3 regions of the Streptomyces sp. NPDC101152 genome follow, and region 1 is predicted to be linked to each of the others. Evidence: riboswitches for the same ligand, from Rfam matches in the RefSeq annotation. Region 1 holds a riboswitch; each other region holds the start of a gene.
What was found. A riboswitch is a leader RNA that binds a small molecule or an ion and turns the genes downstream of it on or off. The one in region 1 is predicted to bind cobalamin.

Region 2: it holds a riboswitch for cobalamin, as region 1 does, so the genes downstream of both, ACIRVK_RS01440 (ribonucleoside-diphosphate reductase subunit alpha) here and ACIRVK_RS16570 (HoxN/HupN/NixA family nickel/cobalt transporter) in region 1, are expected to answer to the same signal.
Region 3: it holds a riboswitch for cobalamin, as region 1 does, so the genes downstream of both, ACIRVK_RS26765 (cobalamin biosynthesis protein) here and ACIRVK_RS16570 (HoxN/HupN/NixA family nickel/cobalt transporter) in region 1, are expected to answer to the same signal.

Annotation. Positions count from the first base shown of each region.
Region 1 covers NZ_JBIWPO010000010.1:202,591-207,137, forward strand. Annotated here, with positions in the region: gene ACIRVK_RS16560 (DUF4142 domain-containing protein) at 33-776, shown strand; gene ACIRVK_RS16565 (ArsR/SmtB family transcription factor) at 814-1,173, opposite strand; cobalamin riboswitch at 1,252-1,441, shown strand; gene ACIRVK_RS16570 (HoxN/HupN/NixA family nickel/cobalt transporter) at 1,467-2,549, shown strand; gene ACIRVK_RS16575 (nucleoside hydrolase) at 2,780-3,745, opposite strand; gene thrS (threonine--tRNA ligase) at 3,787-4,547, opposite strand, start outside.
Region 2 covers NZ_JBIWPO010000001.1:297,598-302,144, forward strand. Annotated here, with positions in the region: gene ACIRVK_RS01435 (ribonucleotide-diphosphate reductase subunit beta) at 1-156, opposite strand, end outside; gene ACIRVK_RS01440 (ribonucleoside-diphosphate reductase subunit alpha) at 156-2,525, opposite strand; cobalamin riboswitch at 2,642-2,782, opposite strand; gene mctP (monocarboxylate uptake permease MctP) at 2,942-4,547, opposite strand, start outside.
Region 3 covers NZ_JBIWPO010000023.1:62,016-66,562, forward strand. Annotated here, with positions in the region: gene ACIRVK_RS26745 (alpha/beta hydrolase) at 1-458, opposite strand, end outside; gene ACIRVK_RS26750 (class II aldolase/adducin family protein) at 571-1,281, opposite strand; gene ACIRVK_RS26755 (anion permease) at 1,532-2,770, shown strand; gene ACIRVK_RS26760 (hypothetical protein) at 2,805-3,032, shown strand; cobalamin riboswitch at 3,160-3,300, shown strand; gene ACIRVK_RS26765 (cobalamin biosynthesis protein) at 3,401-4,342, shown strand; gene ACIRVK_RS26770 (cobyric acid synthase) at 4,339-4,547, shown strand, end outside.

The DNA of each region.
Region 1 (4,547 bases):
GCTTTTCGCGGAACGCGACGGGAACTCTCTTCGTGGGCGGTGCCCTCAGTATCACTCTCGTCGCACTCGCCTATCCCGCGATGCTCGGAGTGAACACCGTGTCCAGCTCAGGGACGAGAGTGATCGCACAGACCCAGTGGGGACCGCTGACCGAGTCGGACCGGGACTTCGTGGTCAAGGTGCGCGCGGCCGGGCTGTGGGAGTACCCGGTGGGTCAACTCGGCCTGCAGAAGGGGCAGAGCCAGGCGGTCAAGATCGCGAGCAAGCACCTGATCGACGGGCACGCCGCGCTGGACGCCAGTTGCCGCAAGATCAGCACGATGCTCAACATCACCATCCCCAACATCGCCAGCCCCCAGCAGGAGGGCTTCGTCAACACCCTCAGGGGGGACAGCGGCAAGCAGTTCGACGTCGACTTCGCCAACATCCTGCGGGTGACGCACGGTTCGATCTTCAACACGATCGCGAAGGTCCGCTCGACGACGAAGAACACCGTGGTGCGGACCCTGGCGGACCAGGCAAACGCCACGGTGCTCGACCACATCACGGTCATGGAGCAGACCGGGTTGGTCAACTTCGACCAGGTCCTCTTCCAGGAGACGACCCCGCCGAAGCTGCCCGCCACGGACCTGACCCCGCCGCCCCCGGCCCCGGGCCAGCCCGAGGTCGTGCTCACCCCGCCGGTGGACACCACCACCCAGCCGCCGCTGCTGCCCGGCGAGTCCTCGCCCGGCACGGGCGGCGCGGGCGCCAACCCGAGCCCGACGGTGCGCTGACACAGCAAGGACGAGCAAGGACGGTGCCGTCGACGGGTCAGCTCCCGTCGGCGGCACAGTGCTTGAGCAGGAGGCGTACGTCCTCGTCGACCACCCGGTAGCGCACGATCCGCCCCTCCTTCTCCCCGGCGACCACCCCGGCCGCCCGCAGCAGTCGCAAGGCCTGTGAGACGGCGGGGTCGTTCATGCCGGTCGCGATCGCCAGGTCGGAGACGGCCAGCGGGCCGGTGCGGTGCAGGGCGATCAGCAGGGCGAGCCGTTTCGGGTCGGCGAGCAGCGAGAAGCGGTCGGCCCAAGCACGTACATGGGCCTCGTCACCGATGGCGGCGATGGCGTCGCACACCCGGTGGCCGTCGATGGTGCGGCGGTCCGCGCGGTCGGCCGGGACGAGATGCATGCGCACATCCTCGCAGGCACCTCTGTGATCTTCGATACCTGCACAGGTATGCAGCTATGCAGGAGGGGCCCGATCCCCCTACGGTGGGCGGGCCGTGGTGTTCGGGAAGTCGGTGCGATGCCGACGCGGCCCTCGCCACTGTGATCGGGAAGTCACCGGTCCACGTCCCGCAAGGGGCAGCCACTGGCCGTTTCACCGCGGCCGGGAAGGCGGACCGGCGACGCGCGACCCGTCAGCCAGGAGACCGGCCACGGCATCTCACGAAGTGATCCACGAGGTGCTGGAGCGTGAACATGACCGACGCTGCTTCTTTCCGCTGGCGGCGCGAGGACACCGTCAAGACCGCTGGGCTGGTGGCGGTGATCGCCGCCCTCCATGTCGCCGCCTTCGGGATCCTCTTCCTCCTCGTCGTCCCCGGCCACTACGAGGTCGGCTCCAAGGCCTTCGGCATCGGCCTCGGCATCACCGCCTACACCCTGGGCGTGCGGCACGCCTTCGACGCCGACCACATCGCCGCGATCGACAACACCACCCGCAAGCTGATGGCCGACGGCAAACGGCCGGTGTCGGTGGGCTTCTGGTTCGCACTGGGCCACTCCAGCGTGGTCGTGCTGCTGGCCGCGATGATCGCGGGCGGCACGGCACTCGCCGGCAAGGTCATGAACGAGAACTCCGCCACCCACAAGGTGCTCGGCGTCCTCGGTACGACGATCTCGGGCACGTTCCTCTACGTCATCGCCGCCCTCAACCTCGTCGCCCTGATGGGCATCCTGAAGGTGTTCAAGGCGATGCGGGCGGGGACGTACGACGAGTCGGAGCTCGAAGGGCACCTGGATTCCCGGGGGTTCATGAACCGGATCCTCGGCCGCCTCACCAAGTCGATCACGAGGCCCGGGCAGATGTACCCCCTGGGCTTCCTCTTCGGGCTCGGCTTCGACACCGCCACCGAGGTCACGCTGATGGTGATGGCCGGGTCCGGCGCGGCGGCGGGCCTGCCCTGGTACGCGATCCTGTGCCTGCCGCTGCTCTTCGCGGCCGGGATGAGCCTGTTCGACACGCTGGACGGCACGTTCATGAACTTCGCCTACCAGTGGGCGTTCTCCAACCCGGTCCGCAAGGTCTTCTACAACCTGACCATCACCGGTCTGTCCATCGCCGTCGCCTTCTTCATCGGCACGATCGAGTTGGTGGGCGTCCTGCACGACAAGTTCGACCTGACGGACTCGGTCACGGGCTGGATCGCCGGCCTCGACCTGGACAACGTCGGCTACGTCATCGTCGGCCTGTTCGTGGTGGTGTGGGCGGCCGCGCTGGCCTACTGGCGGCTGGCGAAGGTCGAGCAGAAGTGGTCGGTACGGGCCGCGGAAAGTCCGTGACTCGGGAGCCCCCCTAAGGTAATATATTGATAAAGCAAATTTGCGGAAGCCAAGTTGATCGAGGGAGGCGTTCGTGTTCGATCTCCGGACAGAGGCAGAGTTGAGGCTGCACTCCGAAAAGACGGCCCGGGAACTCGCGCTGCGGAAGCAGCGGGAGGAGCGGGAGAAGTCGGAGGAGCGGGACGAGGCCGACGCCGACGAGTCGACGGCTACCCCGCAGGACGGTGGCGCTACGGCTTCTCCACCGCCGACAGCCACAGCTTGACGAAACGGTCCACGTCCACGTCCAACGCCACGTCCACCAGGGGCTGTTCGCGAGCACCCTCGTGGATCTCGGACTCGCCGGGGCGGGCGCGGCGGTCGACGATGGTCTGGCCCCGGGTGGGTCCGGGGACGAGGGAGACCTCGACGGGGAGCAGGCTGGTGGTGATGCCGGCCGGGTCGGCGACCGAGCAGACCGCGCCCGCGTCGCCGAGCCCGCCGGCCGGGTCGTCGCTGTCGGGATCGGGCGAGGCCGGGCGGTGGGCGAGGAGTTCACCGGCGAGCCGGGTGCCCGGTTCCGCGCTCGCCCGCAGCCGCCGTACGTCCGCGCCCGGCACGATCACCCGCTGGAAGACGTCGAGGCCGTACATGGTGATCGGCACGCCGGCGGTGAGCAGGACGGCGGCCGCCTCCGGGTCGTGCCAGACGTTGAACTCGGCGACCGGGGTGGCGTTCCCGGTGGCGACCGCGCCGCCCATGAAGACGATCCGCTCGATGTTGCGGACCACCTCCGGGTGCGTCCGCAGCAGCAGCGCGATGTTGGTCAGCGGCGCCGTCGGGACCAGCGTCACCGGACGCGGCGAGGCCAGGATCTCGCGGCGCAGCAGCGTCACCGCGTCCACCTCGGCCGGGGTGCGGGTCGGCGCGGGCAGCCCGAGGTCGCCCATCCCGTCCACACCGTGCACGTGCCGTGCCGTGCGCACCGGCTCGATCAACGGCCGCTCGGCGCCCCGCCCGACGGGGATGTCCGGGCCGCCGGCCTGCTCCAGCACCGTGAGGGTGTTGCGGACCACGCCGTCCACGTCGGTGTTCCCGGCGACACAGGTGATCGCCCGCAGGTCGATCCCCGGGTGCCGCACCGCGAACAGCAGGGCCAGGGCGTCGTCGACGCCGGTGTCGCAGTCGATGATCACCGGAATGGGCTGACCGGTCACGGCGGGCTCCCTCGTCGACGGGCGTCTCTACGACACCGACCTTACGCAGCCGCCCACAGCTCGGCGCCACGAGCGTCCACCCGCTCGCCGATCCGCCGCAACAGCTCCCCGGCCGGCAGCGCACCCGGGCGGCTCCCGTCCCGCAGGCGTGCGGCGGCCAGGTCACCGGCCGCCTCGCGCTCGCCGATCACCGCCTGGTACGGCACGAGGCGGGCGGCGCGGACGCGTGCGCCCAGGCTGCCGTGCTCGGGGCCGGCGAGTTCGGCCCGCAGGCCCTGGGCGAGCGCCCTCTCCAGCAGCGCCCGGGCCTGTGGCCGCTGCTCCTCCGACACGGGCAGCACCACCAGCTGGACGGGCGCGAGCCACGCCGGGAAGGCGCCGCGGTGCTGTTCGACGAGATGCGCGACCACCCGTTCCATGCTGCCGACGACGCTGCGGTGGACCATGACCGGCCGGTGTTTCGCGCCGTCGGCGCCGACGTAGCGCAGGTCGAAGCGCTCGGGCTGGTGGAAGTCGATCTGGACGGTGGAGAGGGTGGACTCACGGCCGGCCGGGTCGGCGATCTGCACGTCGATCTTGGGGCCGTAGAACGCGGCCTCGCCCTCGGCCGCCTCGTGGTCGACGCCGAGGTCCGACAGCACCTCGCGCAGCAGGGCGGTGGCCCGCTTCCACAGGGCGGGATCGGCGACGTACTTGCCGCCCTCGCCGGGCAGGGAGAGGCGGTGGCGGGCCGGCCTGATGCCGAGGTCGGCGTAGGCGCGGGCGATCATCTCCAGGGCGCCGCGCGCCTCCTCGACCGCCT
Region 2 (4,547 bases), on a different contig from region 1:
CTTCGCGAGGTCGGCCACGTCCGAGTGGAGGTCGACCTCCTCCACCGTCCAGGTGTTCTTGATGGCGTCCCGGTAGCGCTCGTAGAAGTCGGGGTAGCGCATGGGACGCAGGGTGAGCTCGAAGCCGGGGTCGAGCAGGTTTCGGGTGCTGGGCATCACTGGCAGGCCTCGCAGGACTCGGGGTTCTCAAGGGAGCAGGCGACCGCGTCGGGGTCGGCCACCCGCGGTACGGGGACGGTGGCCCGGGCCGCTCGGGCGATGCGGGTCGCCGGACGCGAGCGGAGGTAGTACGTCGTCTTCAGGCCCCGCTTCCAGGCGTACGCGTACATCGACGAGAGCTTTCCGATGGTCGGGGTCTCCAGGAAGAGGTTCAGGGACTGGGACTGGTCCAGGTAGGGCGTGCGCGCCGCCGCCATGTCGATCAGCGCGCGCTGCGGGATCTCCCACGCCGTGCGGTACAGGCGCCGTACCTCCTCGGGGATCCACGCGAAGTCCTGCACCGAGCCGCCCGCCTCACGCAGCGCCTCCCGGGTGCGGGCGTCCCAGACGCCGAGGTCCTTCAGCTCCCGCACCAGGTAGGAGTTGACCTGCAGGAACTCGCCGGACAGCGTTTCGCGCTTGAAGAGGTTCGACACCTGCGGCTCGATGCACTCGTACACGCCCGCGATCGACGCGATGGTCGCGGTCGGCGCGATCGCGAGGAGAAGGGAGTTGCGCAGCCCGACGGCGGCGACGCGCTCGTGCAGCGCGGCCCAGCGTTCCGGCCAGGCGCGGTCCGTCGCGTAGTGGTCGGGGTGCAGGACACCCTGAGCGGTACGGGTCTTCTCCCAGGCAGGCAGCGGCCCGTCACGCTCGGCCAGGTCCGCGGAGGCCTCGTACGCGGCGAGCATGACGCGCTCGGCGATACGGGTCGACAGCCGCTGGGCCTCCGGCGAGTCGAAGGGCAGGCGCAGCTTGAAGAAGACGTCCTGGAGGCCCATCGCGCCGAGTCCCACCGGACGCCACATGGCGTTGGAGCGGCCCGCCTCCTCGGTCGGGTAGAAGTTGATGTCGACCACACGGTCGAGGAAGGTGACGGCCGTGCGGACCGTCTCGTCCAGCCGCTCCCAGTCCAGCTCGTCGCCGGCCACGAAGGCTGCCAGGTTCAGTGAACCCAGGTTGCAGACCGCGGTCTCACCGTCGTCGGTGACCTCCAGGATCTCCGTGCACAGGTTGGAGGAGTGGACGACGTGACCGGGGGTCGCCGTCTGGTTCGCGGTGCGGTTCGCGGCGTCCTTGAACGTCATCCAGCCGTTGCCGGTCTGCGCGAGGGTGCGCATCATCCGGCCGTACAGGTCACGGGCCGGCAGGGTCCTGCGGGCCAGCCCCGCCGCCTCCGCCCGCCGGTAGGCCGCGTCGAACTCCTCGCCCCACAGGTCGACCAGCTCCGGCACGTCGGCGGGGGAGAAGAGGGACCACGGCCCGTCGGCGTCGACCCGGCGCATGAACTCGTCCGGGATCCAGTGCGCGAGGTTGAGGTTGTGCGTGCGGCGGGCGTCCTCACCGGTGTTGTCGCGCAGCTCCAGGAACTCCTCGATGTCCGCGTGCCAGGTCTCCAGGTAGACGGCGGCGGCACCCTTGCGCCGGCCGCCCTGGTTCACGGCCGCCACCGAGGCGTCGAGGGTCTTCAGGAACGGGACGATGCCGTTCGAGAGGCCGTTGGTGCCCCGGATCAGCGAACCCCGGGCGCGGACACGGGAGTAGGCGATGCCGATGCCGCCGGCGTGCTTGGAGAGACGGGCGACCTGGTGGTAGCGGTCGTAGATGGAGTCCAGCTCGTCCTTCGGGGAGTCGAGGAGGTAGCAGGACGACATCTGGGGGTGCCGGGTGCCGGAGTTGAACAGGGTGGGGGAGGAGGGCAGGTAGTCGAGGCGGCTCATCAGGCCGTAGAGGGCGGCGACTTCGTCCAGGGCGCGGATGGTGTTTCCCCCACAGGGGGCACCCCCATCGGCGAGACCGCACGCCACGCGCAGCATGAAGTGCTGGGGTGTCTCGATGACCTTGCGGGTGATCGGATGGCGCAGGAGATAGCGGCTGTGGAGCGTGCGGAGCCCGAAGTAGCCGAAGCGGTCGTCGGCGTGCGGGTCGATCAGCGGGTCGAGGCGGTGGGCGTGCAGCCGTACGAACTCCGCCGTGCGGTCGGCGATGAGCCCCTCGCGGTGGCCGACGGCGACGGACTCCGTGAACGACGTGACGCCCTGCGAGCCGGCCTCGGCGGCGATGCCGAGGGTGAGGAGCCGGGCCGCCAGCCTGCTGTACGCCGGGTCCTCGGAGATGAGGCCGGCCGCCGCCTCCGTGGCCAGCTCGCGCAACTCCGTCTCGTCCGCATGCGCGGACCGGCCGCGCAGGGCGGCGGCGGCGATCCGGCCGGGGTCGGCGTCGGGGAGGTCGGCGGTCAGCTCGGTCAGGGTGCGCAACAGTGCGGCACCGTGGCCGTCGGTCTCCGGCTCGGTCGCTGAAGCCGGGTCGGCTGGCGCGATGGTCACGTGGGGCTCTCCCTCGCTCGGCACGGGGCCTTGCGGGCAGGGGGCAGCACGGACGCGCGCAGCGTCGCGTCCACCGGCCCATTCCACGAGGCCCGGACGTCGGCACCCGGGCCGGGGTGGCCGGGTGCGCTGTCGGCAGGTCCTCGGACTGGGTCGTGCACGGGCGTGCACGAGTTCACCGTTGCGGGACAGTTCCGGATTCGCACCGGATTCCCCTGCGGCGACAGCGAGGTTGAGCATACATGTTGTGTCGTGTTCTGGCGGCACCCCTAGATGTTGTGTTGCCGTGTCTCGGGCACAAAAGAGCGGGCCGCCGAGGGTCGTTCTCTCGGTGGCCCGCTGCGGATTGTGTGTGGCTGGTCGCGCCCACGCGGCGGAGCCGCATATTGATACAGCCTCGCGCCCCTAAAAGCGTTTCAGTGGGCGCTTCCTGCAGTCGCTGGCGGAAGTTCCACCTCCACCCCCGGGTCTCCCGCGTCCGCCGTGTAGTCCTCCGGGCTGGTTTCGTCGATGCCCTCGGGGGCCTTCGCGGCCTTCAGGACGAAGGTGAGGACCACCGTCACCACCACGTTCAGGACGAACGCCGTGAGGCCGATGTAGCCGATCTCGCCGATGCCCGGGATCTCCTTCGACGAGCCGCCGAAGTGGGCCTGGGTCGGGGAGGCCACGCCGTACGCGGCGACCGTGCCGTAGACCATGCCGACCGCCCAGCCGGCGAGCAGTGCCCAGCGGTGGAACCAGCGGGTGAACAGGCCGCCGACCAGGGCGGGGAAGGTCTGCAGGATCCAGATGCCGCCCAGCAGCTGGAAGTTGATCGCGACCGTCTTGTCCATGGTCAGGACGAAGACCAGGGCGCCGACCTTCACCAGGAGCGAGACCAGCTTGGAGACCCTGGTCTCCTGCTCCGGTGTCGCGTCGGGCTTGATGAAGTCCTTGTAGATGTTGCGGGTGAACAGGTTCGCGGCCGCGATGGACATGATCGCCGCCGGCACCAGCGCGCCGATGCCGATCGCCGCGAAGGCGACACCCGCGAACCAGCTCGGGAACATGTCCTCGAAGAGCTGCGGGATCGCCAACTGGCCGTTGGTGACCTTGACTCCGGCCGCGATCGCCATGAAGCCCAGCAGCGCCAGCAGGCCGAGCATCAGCGAGTACAGCGGCAGGATCGTGGTGTTGCGGCGGATCACCTCACGGTTCTTCGAGGAGAGCGTCGCGGTGACCGAGTGCGGGTACATGAACAGCGCGAGCGCGGAGCCCAACGCGAGCGTGGCGTACGTCCACTGGGAGGCCTCGCCCGGGACCAGCGCCCCGCGTGGCTTCCCGGTCGCCTTGTTGGTCTGGGCGAAGGCGTGGCTCGCCTTGGCGAAGATGTCGTCGAAGCCGCCCAGCTTGATCGGGATGTAGATGATCGCCACCGCGATGACGATGTAGATCAGCGTGTCCTTCACGAACGCTATCAGCGCGGGGGCCCGCAGGCCGGAGGAGTAGGTGTAGGCCGCGAGGACGCCGAAGGCGATCAGCAGCGGCAGGTCCTTCACGAACCAGTTGGTGTTCTCGCCGCCGCCCACGCCCATCACGTCGAGGACGGCCTGGATGCCGACCAGTTGGAGCGCGATGTACGGCATCGTCGCGAGGATGCCGGTCAGCGCCACCGCCAGGGACAGCCCCTTGGAGCCGAAGCGCCCGCGCACGAAGTCCGAGGTCGTCACGTATCCGTGGCGGTGCGAGACCGACCACAGGCGGGGCAGGAACGTGAAGATCAGCGGATAGACCAGGATGGTGTACGGCACCGCGAAGAAGCCCGCCGCGCCCGCCGCGTAGATCGCCGCCGGCACGGCGACGAAGGTGTACGCCGTGTACAGGTCGCCGCCGAGCAGGAACCAGGTGATCCAGGTGCCGAACGACCGTCCGCCCAGGCCCCATTCGTCGAGGGAGTGCTCGTTCTCGGCCCTGCGCCAGCGCGCGGCGACGAAGCCCATGACCGTCACGGCCACGAAGAAGAAGATGAAGACGCCGAGTGCG
Region 3 (4,547 bases), on a different contig from region 1:
GCGCCGGGCACGAACCAGGCGGGCAGGGGGCCGAGTTCGCCGGGGACGTCGATGTCTGCGTGGTCGAGACCGAGGGCGTCCCGGGGGTTGCCGACGTACACGTTGGGGGTGAGCCACACCTTGTCGCCGGGTTCGAGGGTGCCGTGCGTGACGCGTTCGAGGCGGCGTACGACGGTGTCGGCGGAGTGGGGCGCGGTGCCGAGGACGGGGCCGACGACCGCGTGCGTGGCGTCGCCGGCGAGGCCGTAGGTGCCGGGGCGCAGGGACGCCAGGTCGCGGGTGAGGGCGATCTGGCCGGCCGCGGTGGCGTGCACGGTGAGGCGGGGTTCGGTCGGCAGGGGGCGGCCGGGCGGGGCCTTGAGCGCGGCGTCGCTGGCGAACCGGCCGACGGCCACGGAGGCCGCGCCGGCGGCCAGGGCTACGGTGACGGCGGCGGCCGCCGCTTTGACAGTGCGCACCTGTCCAGTGTCCTGGCGGACCCGAATACCGGCCAGCGGGAAGAAGGGGCGGGGTGATGCGGGGCGTCGACGGCGGTGTGGTGTGCTCACCCCACTCCGGTACCCCGCCTCGTCACCTCTGCTGCCCGTACCCGCGGAGCTTTTCCTCGGCCTCCTCCACCTGGGCGAGGGAGAGCAGGTTCGGTGACATCCCCGGCACCGAGGAGGCCGTGAGCCACAGCCGGCACATCCACTCCAGCTGGGCCGTGCGGTCGTAGGCCTGGGACAGGCCGGTGCCGTGGGCGACCGTGCCGTGGTTCTGCAGGAGGCAGGCGGTGCGGTCGGCGAGGGCACGGAGCATGTTCTGGGCCAACTCGTCGGTGCCGTACGTCGCATAGGGGGCGACTCGGACAGGGCCGCCGAGGGCGGCGGCCATGTAGTGGATCGGCGGGAGCTCGGGGACGAGCGTGGAGACCGCGGTCGCGTGCACGGCGTGGGTGTGGACGACGGCCCGCGCGCCGGTCGAGCGGTACACGGCCAGATGCATCGGCAGTTCGCTGGTCGGGACCAGGGTGCCGAGGACCTGTCGGCCGTCGAGGCCGACGCCGGTGATGTCGTCCGGCGTGAGACGGTCGTAGGGGACGCCGGACGGCGTGACCAGCACGGTGTCCCCGACGCGCACCGAGACGTTGCCGGAGGTGCCGACGACCAGGCCGTCGGTGACGGTGCGGCGGGCCGTGACGACGAGGTCGTCCCAGGCCCGCGCCTCCTCGGGGAGCGCACTCCTCCCCCGCTCGTCCCGCTCGTCCCGCCCGCTCCGCTGCTCCCGCCGCCGCTCAGTCATGCGGCGATCATCCCAGGCGAGCCGCCAACGCGCCCCGGAACCGGGTCACTTCAGGACGGTCGCCGCCGCCGGCGCTCGACATCGAATACAACCCGTACGACAGGAGGCACGGTGGGACGCCGACCGCGCTGCCGTCCGTTCGCCCGGGGATACCGGCCCCGACACTCCGAAGTCCACCCCAGTTCATCTTCCGTTCACCCAGGTTTCCTACGGTCAACCGACCGATGACTTCGAACGATTGCCTGGGTAAATGGAAAACTTCTCGCTGATCCTCGCGATTGTGGTGATCACCGCACTCGCGTTCGATTTCACGAACGGTTTCCACGACACCGCCAACGCGATGGCCACGACCATCTCGACCGGTGCACTCAAGCCCAAGGTCGCGGTGGCCATGTCCGCCGTGCTCAACCTTGTAGGCGCCTTCCTGTCCGTCGAGGTCGCGAACACGATCTCCAAGGGTCTCGTCAATGAGAACGGCATCCGTCCCGAGGTCATCTTCGCCGCCCTGGTCGGCGCGATCCTCTGGAACCTGGTGACCTGGCTGGTGGGCCTGCCCTCCAGCTCCTCGCACGCCCTGATGGGCGGTCTGATCGGCGCCACCGTCGCCTCGGCCGGCTTCGGTGCCGTCCACGGCGACGTGCTCGTCACCAAGGTGCTCCTGCCGGCGCTCGCCGCCCCGGTCGTCGCCGGGCTCGCCGCGATGCTCGCGACGCGCTTCTCCTACGCCCTCGACTCCAAGGCCGAGGGCAAGGCGGCCGAGAAGGGCTACCGCGCCGGCCAGATCGCCTCCGCCGGTCTGGTCTCGCTCGCCCACGGCACCAACGACGCGCAGAAGACGATGGGCATCATCACCCTCGCCCTGGTCGCCGGCGGCGCCATCGCCCCCGGCTCCAACCCTCCCACCTGGGTCATCCTCTCCGCCGGCCTCGCCATCGCGCTCGGCACCTACATCGGCGGCTGGCGCATCATCCGCACGATGGGCAAGGGCCTGACCGAGCTGAGGCCGCAGCAGGGCTTCGCCGCCCAGACCAGCGCGGCCACCGCCATCCTGGCCTCCTCGCACCTCGGCTTCTCCCTCTCCACCACGCACGTCGTCTCCGGTTCGGTGATGGGCGCGGGCCTCGGCCGCAAGGGGGGCTTGGTCCGCTGGTCCACGGCGACCCGGATGCTGGTCGCCTGGGTCCTCACACTCCCCGCCGCCGCCCTGGTCGGCGCGGGCGCCGAGTCCGTCACGGACCTCGGCGACTGGGGCACCGCCGTCGTCGCCGTCTTCCTCGTCGCGGCCAGCGCCGCGATCTGGAAGGTCTCGCGCCGCGAGGTCGTCGACGCCTCCAACGTCAACGAGACCGAGGAGCCGGCCGGCGTGGTCACCACGGCGATCGCCGCCGTGACCCCTCCTCCCACGGGCGCGGTGACGGAGGGCCTGACGGCCACGATCGCCGCACCGGTCACCACCACGGAGGCGGCGGCCCCGCCGGCCGCCGTCTGAGCCCCGGGCACCCGGTAACGAAGGAAGCAGCAGCATGAAGATCGACTGGTCGGCCCTGGGCTCCGTCTTCGGTGTCAGCCTCGCGGTCACCGTGGGCCTCGTCACCCTGTTCACCCTCGGCGTCATGGGCCTGTCCCGCCGTGAGCGGGCCGTGGCCCAGGGCAACTCGGCGACCCTCGCGGTCACCGGCGCCTACGTGTGCTTCGCGGCCTGCGCGGCGGCGGTGGCCTACGGAATCAACCTGATCATGTCCAAAAGCTGAGCCCTGACCCGCAGTTGGTGCCGGGACGGTGATCCGTCCCGGCACCACGCGTTTCCGTGACCCCGGCGACCCCTGACGTGTGGGCCTCAGCACACTCTCCCGTCGCAGGTCAACGGCAAGTTGACGGCCCTTCCAACCCCGTGGTGGACTGCCGGAGCCATATACGGCGGCAAGGGAGGAAGCCGGTGCGAGTCCGGCGCGGTCCCGCCACTGTCACCGGGGTAGGTAGCCCCGGGAGCCAGGAACTCCCACCGCCGGTCTCGTCGAACCAGGGCGTGGACACCCTGAGTGAGGACATGTCGTCATGCTCGCCTGCCGTCTGAGGTATCGCACCAGGTCGCTGCCCGCCCCCACGGCCGGCTGAGCCGATGCGTGCCGGTCGCGTCTTCGCGTACGGCGCCGCCGCCGGACTCCTCGGTGACCAGCTCCTCGGCGATCCCCGCCGGGGGCATCCGGTCGCCGCGTTCGGGCGGGCCGCGGGAGCTGTGGAACGGGTGCTGTGGCGGGACCACCGGGGGTGGGGCGCGCTGCACACCGCCGTGTGCGCCGGGGGGGCCGTGGCGCTGGGCGCCGTGGCGCAGAGAGCCGTACGGCCGTCCCGTACCGCCTCCGTCGCGCTGACCGCCGCCGCCACCTGGGCGGTGGTCGGCGGAACCTCGCTCGCGCGTGAGGCGCGGGCCGTCGGGCGAGCCCTGGAGGCGGGGGACGTCGAGGCCGCGCGGGACCGGTTGCCCCATCTGTGCGGGCGGGACCCGCAGGCGCTGGACGCCGACGGGATCGCGCGGGCCGTGGTGGAGTCGGTCGCCGAGAACACGTCGGACGCGGTGGTCGGGGCGCTGGTGTGGGGGGCCGTGGGGGGCGTTCCGGGGCTGCTCGGGTTCCGGGCCGTCAACACGCTGGACGCCATGGTCGGGCACAAGTCCGAACGGTACCGGCGGTACGGGTGGGCCTCGGCGCGGCTGGACGACGTGGCCGGGTGGCCGGGGGCACGGCTGACCGCGGCGCTGGCGACGGTCGCGGGCGGCGACCCGCGCGGGGCCGTACGGGCCTGGCGGGCCGACGCCGGCAAGCACCCGAGCCCCAACGCCGGTCCGGTGGAGGCCTCGTTCGCGGGCGCGCTCGGCGTGCGCCTGGGCGGGACCCTCTCGTACGGCGGGCGGGTCGAACACCGGCCCGTGCTCAACACGGCGGGCCGCGCCGTCGCCGTGCCCGACATCGAGCGGGCCGTACGGCTCTCCCGGCGCGTCGGTCTGCTCGCGCTCGGCGTCAGTGCCGCCGCGCGCCTCCTGGTGAAGGGACGTACGTCATGAGCGGGGGTCTCCTCGTCGCCGGTACCACCTCCGACGCCGGCAAGAGTGTCGTCACCGCCGGGATCTGCCGGTGGCTCGTGCGGCAAGGCGTCAAGGTGGCGCCCTTCAAGGCGCAGAACATGTCGCTCAACTCCTTCGTGACGCGCGAGGGTGCCGAGATAGGGCGGGCGCAGGCCATGCAGGCGCAGGCCTGCCGGATCGAACC